Regions from separate parts of the Desulfovibrio porci genome, predicted to be linked through region 3. Evidence: predicted binding sites of a transcription regulator. Region 3 holds the regulator's gene; each other region holds the start of a gene.
The links. The regulator sigma-54, encoded in region 3, starts transcription at its own class of promoters, with help from an activator protein. The targets are predictions, from matches to a motif close to CTGGCACGGNNNNTGCTT.

Region 1 (4,512 bases), on a different contig from region 3:
GCGCCCCGGCGACACGGTCTGGTTTCCGCCGCATGTCCGGCACTGGCACGGCGCCGCGCCCCAGGTTGCCATGACCCATATTTCCGTGGCTGAGGAACTGGACGGCACGGCCGTGGACTGGCTGGAAAAGGTCAGCGACGTGCAGTATTCCGGGCAGGAATAAGGGAGACGCTCCGGGGCGGAACCGCCGGAGGACCTGGCCCACAGCGTCCCGGCGGATAAAAAAGATGCTTGCCGATGCGCGCGATCAGCGTCATGCTGGCGCGCATCGGCGCGCGTTCCTCCCGGGACGGCCCGCCGTGGAGAATCGGGCATGGAATTGGGAACACATCTGAAGGGCCTTTTTCTGGCCCTGACCACGGTAATTTTCTGGGGTACGCTGCCCATTGCGCTCAAGCAGGTGGTGACCACGGTGGACCCCACAACCATCGTCTGGATACGCTTCAGCACGGGCGCGCTCTGGCTGTGGTTCTGGCTGCCCCGCAGGACGACGCGCCGCGCCCGGTCCGGTCTGTACAGCGGGCGCGTCGTTCTGCTGCTCGGCGTGGCGGCCGCCGGGCTGGGCGGCAATTTCGTGCTCTACAACGCCTCCGTGGCCTGCATGAGCGCTTCCGCCTGCCAGATCGTCGCGCAGGCCGGTCCCATGCTGCTCATGCTGGGCAGCGTCCTGGTGCTGGGCGAAGCCCTGCGCCGCGTGCAGGTGGCCGGGGTCGTGGTGCTGCTGCTCGGGCTGGGGCTTTTTTTCAACGAACGCCTGACCGAGCTGTTTCAGATCCGCGACGGCTACGGACTCGGCCTGGCGCTGGGCCTCACGGCCGCGGTGGTCTGGGCCGTCTACGGCCTGGCCCAGAGGATCTTGCTGCGCGAAATGGCTCCGCCCCGGATCATGCGCGTGCTCTACACCTGTTGCGCGCTGGCCCTGTTCCCCTTCGCCACGCCGAGCGCCCTGCTCCGTCTGGACACCGCGCAGAGCCTGTGCCTGGCCTACTGCTGCCTGAACACCCTGGTCGCTTACGGCGCGTTCAGCCGGGCCATGTCCTGCTGGAACACGGCCAAGGTCAGCGCCATCCTCACCCTGACGCCCCTGTTCACCCTGGCCTTCGCCCAGATCTTCCATCTGCTCGCGCCGAGCTTTTTTCCGGCCGACCCGCTGAACTGGCTGGGCTACGGCGGCGCGCTGGTGGTGGTCTGCGGGGCCGGACTCATCGCCGTGGGTCCATTGCTGCATCTTCCGGCTTTGCCGCACCGCCACTGAGGCAGGCTCTCCCGGAGCAGATGATCAAGAGTATAACGAAAGGCGCGGGAATCAAATGATTCCCGCGCCTTCTTCAGAGCATTGTATAAAATGCCCGGTTACGACGGGCAAAGCCCGCCTGCTCGCATTTCGCGGCAAGGATTTGCAGAGCGGTTCACGCATTTCATGCGTGAACCGCTCTATTGCATCTGACGGAGGAGGTCGGCCGTCAGATGCGGATGCTGTCGCGCACGTCTTCCAGACGGGCCTTGGCGAAAAGCAGATAGGAGAGGATCAGCTCCCCGGAATTGAAGGACGAGGTGATGTACAGCGGATCATAGGTGCAGATGCGGTTCAGGCTGTCCATGGCGGCGGCCATGTTCCCCTCGTTGTTCTTGGCGCTGATCTCGGGATAGAGGACATAGAGCGTGCTGATGAAGTCCCGCAGAACCAGCGCGATGCCCTGCACCTCGTAGATGCGGTTGTCCAGCTCATAGAAGGGCATGGCCTGGGCCTTTTCCAGCAGGCCGATGGCGTAGCCCAGCATATTCTCGCCGGTCACGGTGACAAAGGAGGCGTACAAATCGTCGGTGCGGCAGTTGTAGACGCCCGTGCCCTTGTCCAGGGATTCCTTGTACTGGTCCAGCAGGCGCAGGCCCTTTTTGTAGGAGCCTTCAGCCGAGGGGAACATAAAACTGCGCGGGTCCATGGCAAAGCTGTTAATGCGCGCCTTGTACAGGAACTCGCTCTCGCGGTCGCTGGACCCCAGTTTGGCGATCTGGCTGGAATACAGATCCAGCAGGAACTTGGTGGCGTGGTAAACGCCGTACTGGCGGTAGGCCCGGTTGTCCAGCACGAAGCGGTTGAAGATGATGTCGTTGAAGCTCCAGCCGAAGGTGGAGTTCAGCTCGTAGCGCATCTGATGGGTGATGGCGTCCAGCAGGATTTTGCCTTTTTCATTGTCGGACAGCTGGGCGGCGTCGGCGGGCACGGCCACCGGCTCCGGGAAGGTGGTGGCGTCCACCGCGGAATACACGCGCTGCAGGCCCCAGGCCAGAACCAGAATGCCCAGCAGCAGGCAGACCTGCACGGCCAGGGTTTTCAGCACGACGCGCAATTTCAGGATAGTGGGCAATTCAGGCAGCTTCATGAAAAATCCTCGCTTGAAAGACAGGGATAGACGCCGCTCCGGCTGAACGGCATCGCCATAGTATATAGGGCCTTTCGGCCCGAACGGAAGGGGGGGAGATGAAAAAACCTGTATCCGGCTTACGTTTTTCAGGGCCGCCGCCCAAGGTGTTCTTGTGAAAAAGTGCCTTTTTGCATTGTTGCAAAAAAACAACATATTAACTTTATCTATTCATTTCAGCAAGATATATTATTTTTATTGTTTTTTTGCAACAAACCGTCGTGGAAGCCACATCCGTCATGCCCCTGCTTTTACAGCATTTTTCTTTTAATATCAGCATATTGCCTGAATGGCACGCAAGATGCTTTCCCATCGGCATTTGGGACGGAACAAATCCCAACGTCCGAGAGCATAAAACCCATTCAGGAGTTTGTCATGAGCCAGTGCAGTTGCTGCATGTCCCCCCAGGAAGACCGCGTCATCAACAAAAACATCAACCGCCAGGGGCGGGAGCGCGTCTACAAGATCCTGGAGCGCAACCAGTTCAGCCTTCCCCATGTGGATGTGGAACGCGCCAAATACTTCACCGAATCCATGCGCGAAACCGAGGGTGAGCTGCTGACCCTGCGCTGGGCCAAGGCGCTCAAAAACGTGGCTGAAAAAATTACGGTCTGGATCACGCCGGACCAGCTTCTGGCGGGCCGCGTGGGCAAGCTGGGACGCTACGGCATCCTTTACCCCGAAATCGACGGCGACTTTTACCGCGAGGTGCTGGCCGACCTGGAGCACCGCGACAAGAGCCCCTTCCAGATCTCCCGGGAAGACATCAAGACGGTCATGGAAGACATCGCCCCCTACTGGGAGGGCAAAACCTACCATGAGCACCTCAACAAAACCCTGCCCGCCGAAATCCGCGGCGTGACCTACGACGACGAGCGCGGCCTCAAGTCCAAATTCGTGGTCAGCGAAACCTCGTCCTACCGCTCCGCCCTGCAATGGGTGCCGGACTATGAAAAGGTTCTCAAGCGCGGCTTCATCGACATCCAGAACGAAGCCAAGGCCAAACTGGCCCAACTGGATCTGAACAATTCCGTGGACCTCTGGGACAAGAAGCCCTTCTTGGAAGCCATGATCATCGTCTGCGACGCCATCATGATCTGGGCCGGACGCCACGTCCAACTGGCCAAGGACCTGGCCGCCAAGGAAAGCGACCCCAAGCGCAAGGCCGAACTGCTTCAGATCGCCGAGATCTGCGAGCGCGTGCCCGCCCATCCGGCCCGCACCTTCCGCGAGGCCATGCAGTGCCAGTGGTTCGTGCAGATGTTCTCGCGCATCGAACAGAAGGCCAGCGCCATCATTTCCAACGGCCGCATGGACCAGTACCTCTATCCCTACTATGAAAAGGATATCGAGGAAGGCCGCCTGACCCGCGAAGAGGCCAAGGAACTGCTGGAATGCATGTGGGTGGACATGGCCCAGTTCATCGACCTGTACATCAATCCCACGGGCGTGGAATTCCAGGAAGGCTACGCCCACTGGGAGGCCGTGACCATCGGCGGCCAGACCCGCGAAGGCGAGGACGCCACCAACGACCTGACCTATCTTTTCCTGGAATCCAAACGCGAATTCCCGCTCAATTACCCGGATCTGGCCGCGCGCATCCATTCCCGCTCGCCCGAGCGCTTCCTGTACGAAGTGGCCCTGACCATCAAGGACGGCTCCGGTTTCCCCAAGCTCATCAATGACGAGGAAGTGATCCTCCTGAACACCGTCAAGGGCTGCCCCATGGACGAGGCCCTGGACTACGCCGTGTCCGGCTGCACCGAAACCCGCATGCCCAACCGGGACACCTACACCTCGGGCTGCGTGTACGTGAACTTCGCCACGGCTCTGGAAATGGCGCTTTACAACGGCCGCATGCTGCGCTACGGCGATGAGCTCATCGGCCTGGAAACCGGCGATCCCCTCGGGTTCAAGACCTGGGAAGAATTTTACGAAGCCTACAAGGCCCAGCATCTGAACCTGCTGCACAAGGCCTTCCAGCAGCAGCATGTGGTGGACAAGCTGCGCCCGCAGCACTTCGCCGCGCCGCTGTCCTCGGTGCTCCACGACCTGTGCATGGAAAACATGCTGGACCTGCACACCGAAA
Region 2 (4,512 bases), on a different contig from region 3:
TTGGCAGACTTGCCCGTCAGGCGGCCCTGCTCGGACAGCATGTCCAGCAGCCGCGCGGCCTGGGCCAGCACCGGGGTCACCTGGCGGCAGAAATCCGGGGAGCAGGGCGGCGCGTCCAACTGCCCGCCTGTTTGCCCGGCCGCGTGCTTTTCAATGTGCCCGTTCGCCGGCCCGGCGGCTTGGCCGGCCGCGTTGCTGCTCAGATCGTCAAGAATGTGACGCCAGAACGGGCGTTGCTGGCTGAGCCAGAGGCTACGGTCTTCGGAATCGTGGCCGGAGAGGCTGCGCACCCCGGCAAAGCCCCGCGCGTCGGTTTCCGTCAGCCAGACGCGGGCCTCGCGGCGGAGCTCCGGACTCAGGCCCGCCTGCCAGCCGCCGCCTTCCAGACGGGCCAGGATCAGGTCGCCCGCGCTGGTCGGGCTGATGCGCGTCAGGCAGGCATGACCGTGCGGACAGGGCTGCCTGAAGGAACAGGGATGGCAGGGCAGAGCCGGTTCCAGGCAGCAACAACCCGGCAGATAGGGGCCGGTGTCCCAGGGCTGGGCCGTAGCCAGAAAAAAAGCCAGGCAGGGCAGGCCCAGACCCGCGGCCAGATGCATGGTGCCGGTGTCGTTGGTGGCCAGCAGACGCATTTTGCGCAGCAGGGCCGCCAGTTGAGGAATATCGGTCCGGCCCACGGCATTGACGAAGGGCGTCCGATCACGGGCGGCGCACGCCGCGTACTCCCGCGCCATCGGACGTTCGGCGGGCGCGCCCAGCAGGACCGGGCAGAGGCCCGCCTCGCGCCAGAGGCGTTCGCCCAGAGCCGCGAAATGCGCGACCGGCCACTGCCGCCGGGCTTCGCTGGCCCCCAGTTGCAGAGCCACAAAACCTTTGGGATGCGCACTCATGGGAAGATTTTCGGGCCGGGCCAGCAGGGCGTCGGCATGGGCCATGGCCGCATCCGGAGGGGTCCGCAGGCTGAAGCGTCCCGGACGCCCGGCAATGCCGGGAGCGAAAAGGGGCGCGCCGACCATGCGGAACATGTCCACCAGATTGAAGGGCGCGTTCAGGCGGCGCAGGGTGGCGCCGCTCAAAAAGGAGGACCAGACGCCCTGGTTGACCCCAAAGCCTTCGGGATCCAGGCCGAAGCCCAGCACCGCTTCCGGCGTGGGGGCCAGGAGCTTGGAGAGCAGGCGCGCGGGCAGGGTGGGCGTCAGGTTGACGACGTGCCGGGGCGCGGCCTCCCGGCGGATGCGCCGGGCCAGATCCAGCAGTTGCGCGGCCGCCGTCCGCCAGTCCCGGTCCAGCGCGGCCATGAGTTTCGCGCCGGGCAGAGGCCAGGCCGCGTCCACATGACGCAGCAGGGGCAGAGCGGCGGCGAAATTGTCCAGACAGACCAGACCCACCTGGTGGCCGCTGTCGTGCAGATCCTGGATCAGGGGCTGACTTTGCAGCAGATCCCCGAAACGGGTCAGATTGAGAAGCAGAACATCAGTGCTCATGCCGCGCCGTCCCGAGGGTTCAGGCCAGGGCGGTGCGCCCGCCGCCGTCCAGCATGTTCAGGGCCAGATTTTTTTCCTGCCGGAAGCGGTTCTGCACCGCCGCCTGCACCGCTTCGGTGGAGGAACCGAACTGCCCGGCGCGCAGTTTGTAGACGTTGCTGATGAGCTTGCGCTCGTAAGCCGGGTCCGTAGGCTTGCCGCTGAGGTTGTCGGCCCGGTCGAAAATACGGGCCGCGCCGGCCGGGCCGTGCTGCACGGCGGTGCTCCAGATCACTTCCCGCATGGCGGGGGAAAGTTTGTCCGCTTCCAGGCCGGTGCGCTCCACAATGGCTTCCATGGCGGGCTTGTAGTGGCTTTCGCGGATGAAGGCCTCCTGCAGGGCCTCGAAACGCTCGGGCTGCTCCTTGGCGATGGCCCGCCAGGCGTCGGGCATGCCCCCGCGGCGGCCGCCCGTATTGGCCGGTCCGGCCTTGCGCAGGCGCTGGGCGACATCCGGGGCCTCGCCGTCCAGGAATTCCAGAAAATTCTTCATGCTGCCCACGCGCGAGGCGATCTGGTATTTGCCGTAGGACGTGCCGCCGTTGCGGTCGTAGCCGATGGCCGCGATGCCGTCGCCGCCGGATTCGAAGCGGGCGGAAAGACGACCCAGGCCGTCGCTTTCCGGCGTGGGCGCGCGGCGCGCGCGCTTGCCGGTGGAGCGTGTGTGGATGAAGTCGCCCATGGACAGATTGCCCACTCGCCCTTCAACGGCGTTGGTCAGACTGCGCAGATGCCGGGCCACGCCCATGTTGCGGGCCAGATCCAACGGCGAATCGCCGCCGGAAAGGCTTTGCATCAGGCCTTCCATGGCCTGGGTCTGACGCAGATCCGCCTGTGCCTTGGTGAAGGTCTGGGAGCGCGCGAGGTCGCTGGGAGAGCGCCCGGCCAGAACGGGATTGCGCAATTGCAGCGTGCTGGTCGCTTCCTGCGGCCGCCCTGCCTCGGGCGCGCTTTTGTCCGCTCCCTTCCGTTCCTGACCGGCCATCAGGGCGGCGAAAGGCGAGATGCCCCCCGTGGGCGCGCTCTGGGCGCGGCGCTGGGGCGCGGCGGGAGACGGGTTTTGCTGCTGTTGTTCGGCCGGAGGCCGGATCAGCCATGCGGAGTGTGCCATGTTCTTCCTCCTGGGACGGGGCGAAGGGCGGACTTGGGTCCGCCTCGACAGGATGAAAGCAAGGACAGTGCCAATGTCCGGCAAGGAGCGTGGTACGGGCCTTGCGCGGCGGCGCGCTTTGGGAATGGAGGGACGCGAGGCCCGCGCGACAAATTGCCGACGCGGTTGGAAAAGGAAAACCCCGTCGGCGCGGAGCCGACGGGGCAGGGGGGGAAGCGCCACTGTTGTGGCGGACTGAGGGCTGTTTTTGACCTAAGCTTTTTTCATGGCCTCAATAAGTTCCGTAAGGCTGTGGGCCTGCGCGGCCAGATCCGACACGGCCCTGGCGGCTTCGGCCATGGCCTCGGCGGTCTGGCGGGACATGTCGTTGACCTGGACGATGGACTGGTTGATCTCTTCGCTGGCGGCGGACTGCTCCTCGCTGGCCGTGGCGATGGCGTTGACCTGGTCGCCGGTGGCTTCTACGGTGGCCACGATTTCCTGCAAAGCCCGGCCGGACTGGTTGGCCAGTTCCGTGGCCTCGCCGATGCGCTCCACGGCGTTGTCCACGCCGGTCATGCTTTTGGCCGTGCTTTCCTGGATGGCCTTGATGGCGTTGCCCACATCCTGGGTGGAGGCCATGGTCTTTTCAGCCAGTTTGCGCACTTCGTCGGCCACTACGGCAAAGCCGCGCCCGGCCTCGCCCGCGCGGGCCGCTTCAATGGCGGCGTTCAGCGCCAGCAGGTTGGTCTGGTCCGCGATATCCGAGATGACGCTCATGATCCGGGTGATGTCCTGGGCGTGCTCGTTAAGCTGGGTCATGTCGTTCTTGAGCACCAGGGACAGCTGGTGGACTTCCTCAATACTGCGCACGGCCTTTTCCACCACGTGCGCGCCGGCTTCGGCCTTTTCCTTGGTTTCAGAGGAAGCGGCGGAGGCGGAACCCGCGTTCTTGGCCACTTCCTGGACCGTGGCGTTCATTTCGTTCATGGCCGTGGCCGCTTCGGAGAGGCGTTGGGCGGATTCGGCCGCGCCGCGGTCGGACTGTTCGATCTGGGCCGAAAGTTCGCTGGAGGCCGAGGAAACCACATTGCCCACTTCTTCCAGTTTGTCGGCGGCCGCCAGCATGGCCTGCGTTTTGCTCTTGGCCTCCTGGCCGGCGGCTTCGGCCTGTTGCATGGCCTCCTGGGCCTTGCGGGATTCCTCCTGCGCCGAGGCGGAGAGAGCCTCTGCCTTTGTGATGCCTTCCAGCAGGGAAGCGATCATTTTTTTCAGGGAAGTGCTCAGCATCTTCACTTCGCCGCCGAAACGCTCATCCTCGATGGGTTGTTGCAGATTGCCGCCGGCGATGATTTCCGCCGTATTAGCCAGATAGTTGATGGGTTTCACCGAGGAGCGGATCAGCAGAAAGATCACCACCAGCAGGACCACAAGAGTGGCGGAACACAGGGCGATGGTCATTTGGCTGATGGACGTTGCCTGGGCCAGCACTTCGCCCATGGGCACGACGATGGCCAGGTACCAGTGCTGGCTGCTGCCCCGGATGGGGATGGGCTGATAGTAGCGGAAAACCCTGCCGGCCTTGGTGTCCACCTCTTCCATATAGGGTGCGCCGGCGGTGAAGGCCTTTCTGGCTTCCTGAGGGTTGTTGAATCTGTTGATCTCGAAAAGATTTTTCCTTTCAAGGGTCTTGTCCTTGTGGGCGATCACCCGGCCCTGGTCATTGAGCAGCCCGGCGTAACCGCTCTCGTAGGCGGAAATCTCGGTGACAAGCGTATTCAGTTTTTCCAGGGACATGTCCACCACCGCCACGCCACGGAACACGTTGTCGATAACGATGGGATAGGCGGCCGTGGACATGTCGACTTCCTTGCCGCCCACCGGGAACGGATAGGGGTC
Region 3 (4,512 bases):
CTGGTCCACGACTGTGCCAACCCGCAGGGCAAGGTGACCATCGCCATTGTGGGCAAGTATGTGGATTTGAAAGAGGCCTACAAGAGTCTGCACGAGGCTCTGATCCACGGCGGCGTGGCCAACCGGGTGGCCGTCGAACTGCGCTACGTCAATTCTGAAAACGTGACCGAGCAGAACGCGGCCGCGGTGTTCAAGGGCTGTGACGGCATTCTGGTGCCCGGCGGCTTCGGCTATCGCGGCGTGGAAGGCAAGATCGCGGCCATCCGCTACGCCCGCGAAAAGCGCGTGCCGTTCTTCGGTATCTGCCTGGGCATGCAGTGCGCGGTCATTGAGTTCGCACGTCATGTGGCTGGCCTGGAGGATGCCAATTCCGAGGAATTCAATCCCCTGTCGGACCACAAGGTCATTTATCTGATGACCGAGTGGTTCGACTTCCGCACCAAGAATGTGGAAAAGCGCGACGCCAGCAGCGACAAGGGCGGAACCATGCGCCTGGGCACCTATCCCTGTAAGGTGCAGCCCGGCACCAAGGCTCACGAAGCCTATAAAAAGGATATGGTCGATGAGCGGCATCGCCACCGCTACGAATTCAACAACGCCTTCAAGGAAATTCTGGGACAGAAGGGTATGGTCTTCAGCGGCACGGCCCCAGATGACTCCCTGGTGGAAATCATGGAACTGCCCGACCATCCCTGGTTTTTGGGCTGTCAGTTCCACCCCGAATTCAAGTCCCGCCCCATGGATGCCCACCCCTTGTTCCGCGAATTCATCAAGGCGGCCAAAAAACAATCCAAGGCCTGAGCATGGGATTTTACCCGGTTTGAAGCGCGAAAAAGGGAGGCATTCCGCCTCCCTTTTTCGCGTACTTGGGGCGGCGCCTTGGCGGCTGGGGAAAAACAGCGGGGCGCGCCTATTCCCTGCTTACACCCGCAGACTTCGGCTATTGCATAATTTTTCAGCGTATGGCACAATTCTTGTAAATAAGAAATCCGTTCAGACGTTTCATCTCTTCAGCGTAAAAGAGCAGGCATGGCACTGGAACTTCGTCAGCAATTGAAATTGGCCCAGCAGCTGGTTATGACGCCGCAACTGCAGCAGGCCATCAAACTACTTCAGCTTTCGCGCCTGGAGCTGCTGGAAACCGTGCAGCAGGAGATGCTGGACAATCCTTTTCTTGAAGAGTCTTCCGGTGATGACGCTGTCGATCCGGCCGCGCAGAGCGAGCGCCGGGACGGCGTTGAAGAGGAAGTCTATGACAAGGAATTGGCCAAGGACGCCTCGTGGGAGGATTACCTCGGCGAGTTCGCCAGTACCCCCCGACTGGTGCAGCCGCGCGAGTTTGAAGCGGCGGAAGAAATTTCTCCTCTGGAAGCCCGCTACGCCGCCAAGCCCACCCTGGAAGGTCATCTGCTCTGGCAGTTGCGCCTCTCCACTCTGACCGACGCGCAGAAGGAAATCGGCGAGGTCATTATCGGCAATCTGGCTTCTTCCGGCTATTTGCAGGCCACGCTGGAAGAAATCGCGGAGATGACCATGTCCACGCCCGACGAGGTGCGGACCGTGCTGGAGCGGGTGCAGTTTTTCGATCCTATCGGCGTGGCCGCGCGTGATGCGCGCGAGTGCTTGCTGATCCAGCTGAAAAGCCTGAATTACGATCGCGATCCCATTTTGCTGGAGCTGGTCCAATCCCACCTGGAGGATCTGGAAGCTAAGCGCTACAAGCCGCTGTTGCGCAAGTTCAAGCTGGATATGGAGGAACTCAAGGAATATCTGGACATCATCCAGAGCCTTGACCCGCTGCCCGGCGCGAGTTTCGGCGGCGGCGAACCCACCTACGTGAGTCCGGACGTCTTTGTCTACAAGATGGGCGCTGAATTCATCATTCTGCTCAATGAGGACGGGCTGCCGCAATTGCAGCTCTCCTCGCTCTGCCACATGGACATGGGGCCCTCCTCGGACAAGGAAAAGGAATACTGCGCGGAAAAAATGCGCTCGGCTTCCTGGCTGATCAAGAGCCTGTATCAGCGCCAACGCACGCTGTACAAGGTGGTGGAGAGCATTGTGCGCCATCAGCAGCCCTTTTTCGAAGACGGCGTCACCAAGCTGGCTCCGTTGATCCTGAAGGACATCGCCGACGACATCGGCATGCATGAATCCACGGTCAGCCGGATCACCACTAATAAATATGTAGCCACACCCCACGGGATTTTCGAACTGAAGTTTTTCTTCAACAGCGGTCTTGAGCTGGATGACGGCAGTCAGGTCGGTTCGGAAAGCGTCAAGGCCCTGATCAAGAAATTCATCGCCGATGAGGACCCCAAGGCTCCTCTGAGCGACGAACGCATCGGCGAGATGCTCAAGGACCGCCTGAAAGTGAATATCGCTCGGCGTACGGTGGCCAAATACCGTACGGCGCTGGACATTCCCTCGTCATCACGGCGCAAGGAGCACTTCTGATCCCGCAGCGGTGCTTTGCAATCCCAAGGAGGAAACATGAATATCTCTTTCGCCTTCAAGAACTTCGAGGCCTCCGATCACCTGAAGAAGTATGCCCGCCGCCGCATGGAAAAGCTGGGGCGTTTTTACGGCAAGTCCGCCGGTCTGGAAGTGAATGTCGTGCTTACGGTGGATAAGTTCCGTCATCGCTGCGAAGTGACCGTCAGCGGCGAAGGCCTGCACATTAACGCTACGGAGCAAACCTCCGATATGTATGCGGCCATCGACCTTGTGACCGACAAGGTGGAAGCTCAGATCAAGAGGCAGGTTTCCCGGGTCAAGGAGCAGCGCCGCAAGGCCCGCAACGCCGAGGTGGATGTCTTTACCTATAACCTGGAAGCCCAGCCCGAGGAAAACCAGACCGTGGTGGGCACAGACCGTTTCGCGCCCAAGCCGCTGCATCTGGATGAAGCGCTGATGCAGCTGGATTCCATCGGTAGTGAATTTCTGGTCTTTCTCAATGCCGAAAGCAACCGCGTCAATGTGGTCTACCGGCGGCGCACCAGCGGTTACGCCCTGATCGACCCCGTGCTGTAGGTTGATCCATATTTTTATCCGCCGGGCCGGACCCGTATTTCGGCCCGGCGGCTCTCCGCGAAGCATATGTCATGAGCACGCCACAACCACCCCGCCGCGGCCCTTCCAGCGCGGATTCGTCCGCGGACGCTCCCAGAGTCGTTCCGGAGCGCGCCGTGCAGGTTTGTATTGTCACCGGTCTCTCCGGCGCCGGTAAAAGTACTGCCTTGCAGGTTTTTGAAGATTTGCGCTATCTTGCCGTGGACGGCTTGCCCGCGAGCCTGGCTCCGGAAATGGTCGGCATGATGGAACGGCCTTCCATGAGCCATTTCCAAGGCATTGCTTTGGGCATGGACATGCGCCAGAACAATTTTCTGGATGAAATCAACGACGCCCTGAGTGCCATGGCCGCCAAGGGCATCCGTCCGCTTTTGCTGTTTCTGGAGGCCGACGCGCAGGAGCTCATGCGCCGCTACGCCACCACCCGCCGCCCGCATCCGCTGGAACGCGAAGGCATGGGCCTTGAAGCCGCCCTTGCCGCCGAGCGTAACCGCCTGCGCATCTTGCGGGAAATGGCGGATCTGGTCATCGATACCTCACGTTTTTCCATCCATGACCTGCGGCGCTCCATTCAGAAGCGCTGGAGCGGCAACAAGGATAAATTGCGCGCCATCCGCGTCAATGTGATTTCCTTTGGCTTCAAATATGGGGTTCCCCGCGAAGCGGATATGGTTTTCGATCTGCGCTTCCTGCCCAATCCATATTTTGTGGAAGGTCTGCGTCCCCTTTGCGGCAAGGACAAGGTCGTGTCCGACTATGTTTTCGCCTCGTCCAGTGCTGTGGAATTCCGCAAAAAATTGCTGGATCTGCTTTTTTTTATGCTGCCGTTGATGGAGGCCGAAGGCCGCTATCGCGTCACCATTGCCGTGGGCTGCACCGGCGGGCGGCACCGTTCCGTTGCCATGGCCGAGGAATTGTCACAGGCGCTCCGCCAGGCGGACTATCCGGCCTCTCTGGAGCACCGGCACCTTGAACTTGGCTGAAAAAGCTGGCAGGTTGTGAACCGCGAGGAATGCCATGACGGATGAAAGCAAGACGACACAAGTCGGAATAATTGTGGTTTCTCATGCGGACTACGGTTCAGCCATGTTGCGCACGGCCGAGTTTATTTTGGGGCCGCTGAGCGATTGCAGCTCCATCAGTGTTGATGTGGCGCATGAAGTTTCCGAAACAGTACGCCGCCTGGACGATGCGGCTCAGCGTCTGGACAAGGGGGCGGGCGTCATCATCCTTACGGATATGTTTGGCGGCACGCCCACCAATCTGGCGCTTTCCCTGCTGGGCAGCCATAAGGTGGAAGTTGTTACGGGCGTCAATCTGCCCATGCTGCTGAAAGTTTTCACGTCACGTGACAAACAGCTGGATGAACTGGCCCAGCTTGCCGGCGAGGCCGGGGCCAAGGGCATTGTTGTGGCCGGCAGTATGCTGCGGAACAAAGCC
Region 4 (4,512 bases), on a different contig from region 3:
CAGAATCGCGCTCAGAATAAAGGCAAGCCGCCACCCCCAGCTGATAAAGGCCGCGTCGGACAGCAGCAGAGAGAGCAGACCCACCACGCCGGAAGCCAGCATCAGGCCCAGGGAAAGGCCGATCTGGGGCAGACTGCCGTAAAAGGCGCGCTTGTTGGCCGGGGCGGATTCAAAGGCCATGAGCACCGCGCCGCCCCATTCGCCGCCGAGTCCGATGCCTTGAGCCAGGCGGCAGACGACCAGCAGGATGGGCGCCCATATCCCGATGACGTCGTAGGAGGGAATCAGGCCGATGAGCACCGTGGCCACGCCCATGATTTCCAGGGTCAGAATGAGCATTTTCTTGCGGCCGATTTTGTCGCCGAAGTGCCCGAAAATCATGCCGCCCAAAGGCCTGGCCACAAAGCCCACGGCAAAGGTGGCAAAGGCCAGGATTGTGCCCACACCTTCGGAAAATTCCGGGAAAAAGAGCTTGTTGAACACCAGACCGGCCACCACGCCGTACAAAAAGAAATCATACCATTCGATGACCGCGCCCACCAGCGAGGAGAGGACGACGCGCCGCAGGTTTTTCTGATCGTGGTTCATGATTTTCTCCTGTGTCAGGCCAGGCGCAGCACACGCCGGGCGTTTTCGTACATGACCTTGCGGCGGACGTCCGCGTTCAGCTCAAAATCCGCATAGGCCTCCAGGGCATCGGCCAGTTCCACAAAAGGGTGGGCGCTGGCGAACAGCACCTTGTCGCCGATAAGATCGTTCATGGCCCGCACATAGACGTCCACCATGGGCGCGCGCTCGTATTCCGAAATGTCCATGTAGACGTTGGCGTTGCGCAGGCAGGTGTAAATGGTCTCGTTGACAAAGGGATAGCCGCCGTGGCTCATGATCAGGGTCAGCTCCGGGAAGTCGCGGGCCACCTTGTCCACATCGCGCGGGTCGGCGTATTCCAGGATCGCGCCCGGTACCTGCGGCGGAGGGGCCATGGTGATGAAGACAGGCACGTCCAGTTCGCAGCATTTGGCGTAGAGTGGATAAAAACGCGCTTCGGAGGCGGGGATATGGGCCAGGTAGGGATCAATGGCGATGCCCTTCATGCCGTACTCGCCGACCACGTGTTCAATTTCACGCACGGCGGCCATTTTCTTGTGCGGGTCAATGCCCCAGAAGCCCACAAATTTTTGTGGATAGGCCCGGCAGAACTCCAGCACGCTCTTGTTGTTGGCCGGAAAGCCGTAGGTGGTTTCGCAGTCCCGCCCCGTGATTACGCCAAGTTCCACGCCAAGACGGTCGAGGTCCGCCACAATGTCGGGCAGGGGCCTGGCCGTGCGGGCGTCAAAGCCGATGGCCTTGCAGGCCGCCTTGAACATGGCGCTGTTTTTAATGCCGTTGATGATCTCAGGCGTATTGGGACGGAAACGGAAATCAATGATGTCCATAACTGGTATTCTCCTGAACCGTCTGAGGTTGAAGGCCGCGCTGGGCGCCCCGGGAAACCGTGTTCACCTGTCCGCCAGACAGAGAGGCGACTGCGGGAAGTCGGCGCTGAGCCACAGCGCCGGCATCAGGCCAATCATGAGCAAGCCGTGTCCGCGACCTTTTCCCGTTTGGTCTTGGCCACGCCGCTGGCCGCGCTTTGTGATTTTTGGGGTTTGCATGATGTGTGCCAGCCGGGCAATGGGAACATAACTGCGAAGATATAATTTTTATATTTATTTCAATGTGTTATATTAGTAACAAACATTCCTCATCAAAAGGCGGGTTGTGTATGTCGCAATTATGCGACATTCATAAAGGTCACAGATTCAGGATTGACCGGAGATTGTGAAAAGAGATTCATATTGCGCTGCCAGGCCTTGGAGAGCAAAAAGCGGAAGTTGCCTGACGATCTGGTTGCAAATTTGCGTCGCAATTTTCGCGGGTTTTGTTGGAATTCATTCCTGAGTGATGCAACTTTGCGTCATTTATGAGGAGGGAAGGATGAGGGAAGGGCAGTCAGGGTAAATATTTTTTTATTTTTTAAAAATATCAATATGTTAAAAAAATGGCATGACCCATGCAAAAGACGGCGTGAACAACGACCGCTGTTTGTCCAGAGGCTTCCCTGCGCGTCGGTAGTCGGTGATGGGCCCCGCGCCCCACACATATTATCTTATCAGGAGTTGAGCGATGACCATGACCACCTGTGAATGTCGTTCCCCTCAGGAACAACGCCTCTATGACCAGATTCAGGGTAAAGAGGACCGGTTCCGCAAAACGCACGCCCGCGTCTTTCGGTTGCTGGAACGCTTTGAGGGACAGAAGCCGCGCATCGACATCCAGCGCGCTCTGTATTTCACCCAGTCCATGATGGAAACAGAGGGCCAGCCCCTGGTGCTGCGTTGGGCCAAGGCGCTCATGCACATCGCCAAAAACATTTCCGTCTGCGTGCAGGAGGATCAGCTTTTGCTGGGCCGCGCCGGCTGCGACGGCCGTTATGGCATCCTTTACCCTGAACTGGACGGCGACTTTCTGGATATCGCCGTGCGCGATCTGCCCACCCGCCAGACCTCGCCTGCCACCATCACGCCCGAAGACGCCAAGCGCGTCGTTGAGGAAATCGCGCCCTACTGGAAAGGTAAAACCTATCACGAGGCCCTTAATGCGGCTTTGCCGCCCGAGGTGCACAAGCTGACCTATGACGATCCCGAAGGTCTGATTTCCCGCTTCATTGTCAACGAAACCTCCTCCTTCCGTTCCTCCATCCAGTGGGTGCATGACTACGCCAAGGTTCTGAAGCGCGGCTTCAACGGCATCAAGAAGGAAGCCCAGGAAAAGCTGGCCGCCCTGGATCCCCTGAGCGCCAAGGAAGACCGTGAAAAGCGCCCTTTCCTGGAAGCCGTGGTCATCGTCTGCGACGCCATTGTGCTCTGGGCCAAACGTCATGCCGTGCTGGCGCGTAAAATGGCCGAAAAGGAACAGGATCCCGCGCGCAAGGCCGAGCTGCTGCGCATGGCCGACAATGCCGAGCGCGTGCCCGGCGAACCGGCCCGGGATTTCTGGGAGGCCTGCCAAAGCCAGTGGTTCACCCAGATGTTCTCGCGTATTGAGCAGAAGACCGGCACCACCATTTCCAACGGCCGCATGGATCAGTATTTTTATCCCTATTACAAGCAGGACCGCGCGGCGGGCAAAATCACCGACAAGCAGGCCATGGAACTTCTGGAATGCATGTGGGTGGGCATGGCCGAGTTCATCGACATGTACATTTCCCCCACCGGCGGAGCCTTCAACGAGGGCTACGCCCACTGGGAGGCCGTGACCGTGGGCGGCCAGACCCCGGACGGCCGCGACGCCAGCAATGAGTTGACCTACCTGATCCTCAAATCCAAGCGCGAATTCCCGCTGCACTACCCGGATCTGGCCGCACGCATCCATTCCCGTGCGCCGGAACGCTATCTCTGGGACGTGGCCGAAACCATCAAGGACGGCACAGGCTTTCCCAAGCTGATCAACGACGAGGAAGTGGTGCCCCTGTATGTCTCCAAGGGCGCGACCTTCGAGGAAGCCCTGGACTACGCCGTGTCCGGCTGCACCGAGGCCCGCATGCCCAACCGGGACACCTACACCTCCGGCGGCGCGTACATCAATTTTGCCGCCGCCGTGGAAATGGTGCTGCGCAACGGCCGGATGAAGAAATACGGCGACCGCGTGCTGGGCGTGGAAACCGGCGATCCGCGCGGCTTCAAGACCTGGGAGCAATTCTGGAACGCCTATGTGCAACAGCATCTGCTCTTCCTGAAGACGGCCTTCACGCAGCAGTACATCATCAACAAACTGCGCGCCCGGCATTTCGCCCAGCCCATGGGTTCGGCCATGCACGACCTGTGCATGAAGCACTGCATGGACCTACATCAGGAGCAGATCCCCGAGGGTATCAATCTGGGCTACTTTGAATACATGGGCTTGGGTACGGTGGTGGATTCCTTGGCTGCCGTGAAAAAACTGGTCTTTGAGGAAAAAAAACTGAGCATGGACAAGCTGCTTGCAGCCATCGACGCTAACTTTGAAGGCTATGATGACGTGCAGGCCCTGTTGCGCTCCGCTCCCTGCTACGGCAACAATGATGAATACGCCGACGCCATCGGCCGCGAGATCGACAGGCTTTCCGTGGAATACGGCGGCAAATACGGCATGAAGGATCTGGGCATGCACAACGACGTGCGCTATGTGCCCTTCACCTCCCACGTGCCCTTCGGCAAGGTGGTTTCGGCCACGCCCAACGGCCGTGTCGACGGTTTCCCGCTTTCCGACGGCTCTTCGGCCTCGCACGGGGCGGACGTCAACGGCCCCACCGCCGTGCTGCTCTCCAACTACAACACCAAGAACCTGGGCATGCGCGACCGCGCGGCCCGCATGCTGAACATCAAGTTCACGCCCAAGTGTCTGGAAGGCGAGCAGGGCACGGAAAAGCTGGTTTCCTTCATCCGCACCTTCTGCGATCTCAAGCTCTGGCACGTGCAGTTCAACGTGCTC

Region 1: the regulator sigma-54 is predicted to act here: its motif matches at 2,713-2,730, upstream of hpsG ((2S)-3-sulfopropanediol dehydratase).
Region 2: the regulator sigma-54 is predicted to act here: its motif matches at 2,691-2,708, upstream of FYJ44_RS12910 (VgrG-related protein).
Region 4: the regulator sigma-54 is predicted to act here: its motif matches at 2,042-2,059, upstream of hpsG ((2S)-3-sulfopropanediol dehydratase).

Annotation. Positions count from the first base shown of each region.
Region 1 is NZ_VUMH01000012.1:77,916-82,427, forward strand. Features, by position in the region: gene FYJ44_RS11520 ((R)-mandelonitrile lyase) at 1-163, shown strand, start outside; gene FYJ44_RS11525 (DMT family transporter) at 314-1,255, shown strand; gene FYJ44_RS11530 (DUF2333 family protein) at 1,464-2,384, opposite strand; gene hpsG ((2S)-3-sulfopropanediol dehydratase) at 2,799-4,512, shown strand, end outside.
Region 2 is NZ_VUMH01000016.1:48,216-52,727, forward strand. Features, by position in the region: gene FYJ44_RS12905 (glycosyltransferase family 9 protein) at 1-1,484, opposite strand, end outside; gene FYJ44_RS12910 (VgrG-related protein) at 1,504-2,634, opposite strand; gene FYJ44_RS12915 (methyl-accepting chemotaxis protein) at 2,887-4,512, opposite strand, start outside.
Region 3 is NZ_VUMH01000019.1:28,548-33,059, forward strand. Features, by position in the region: gene FYJ44_RS13465 (CTP synthase) at 1-801, shown strand, start outside; gene rpoN (RNA polymerase factor sigma-54) at 1,030-2,457, shown strand; gene hpf (ribosome hibernation-promoting factor, HPF/YfiA family) at 2,494-3,033, shown strand; gene rapZ (RNase adapter RapZ) at 3,105-4,055, shown strand; gene FYJ44_RS13485 (PTS sugar transporter subunit IIA) at 4,090-4,512, shown strand, end outside.
Region 4 is NZ_VUMH01000001.1:44,483-48,994, reverse strand. Features, by position in the region: gene FYJ44_RS00210 (MFS transporter) at 1-588, opposite strand, end outside; gene FYJ44_RS00205 (amidohydrolase family protein) at 603-1,436, opposite strand; gene hpsG ((2S)-3-sulfopropanediol dehydratase) at 2,167-4,512, shown strand, end outside.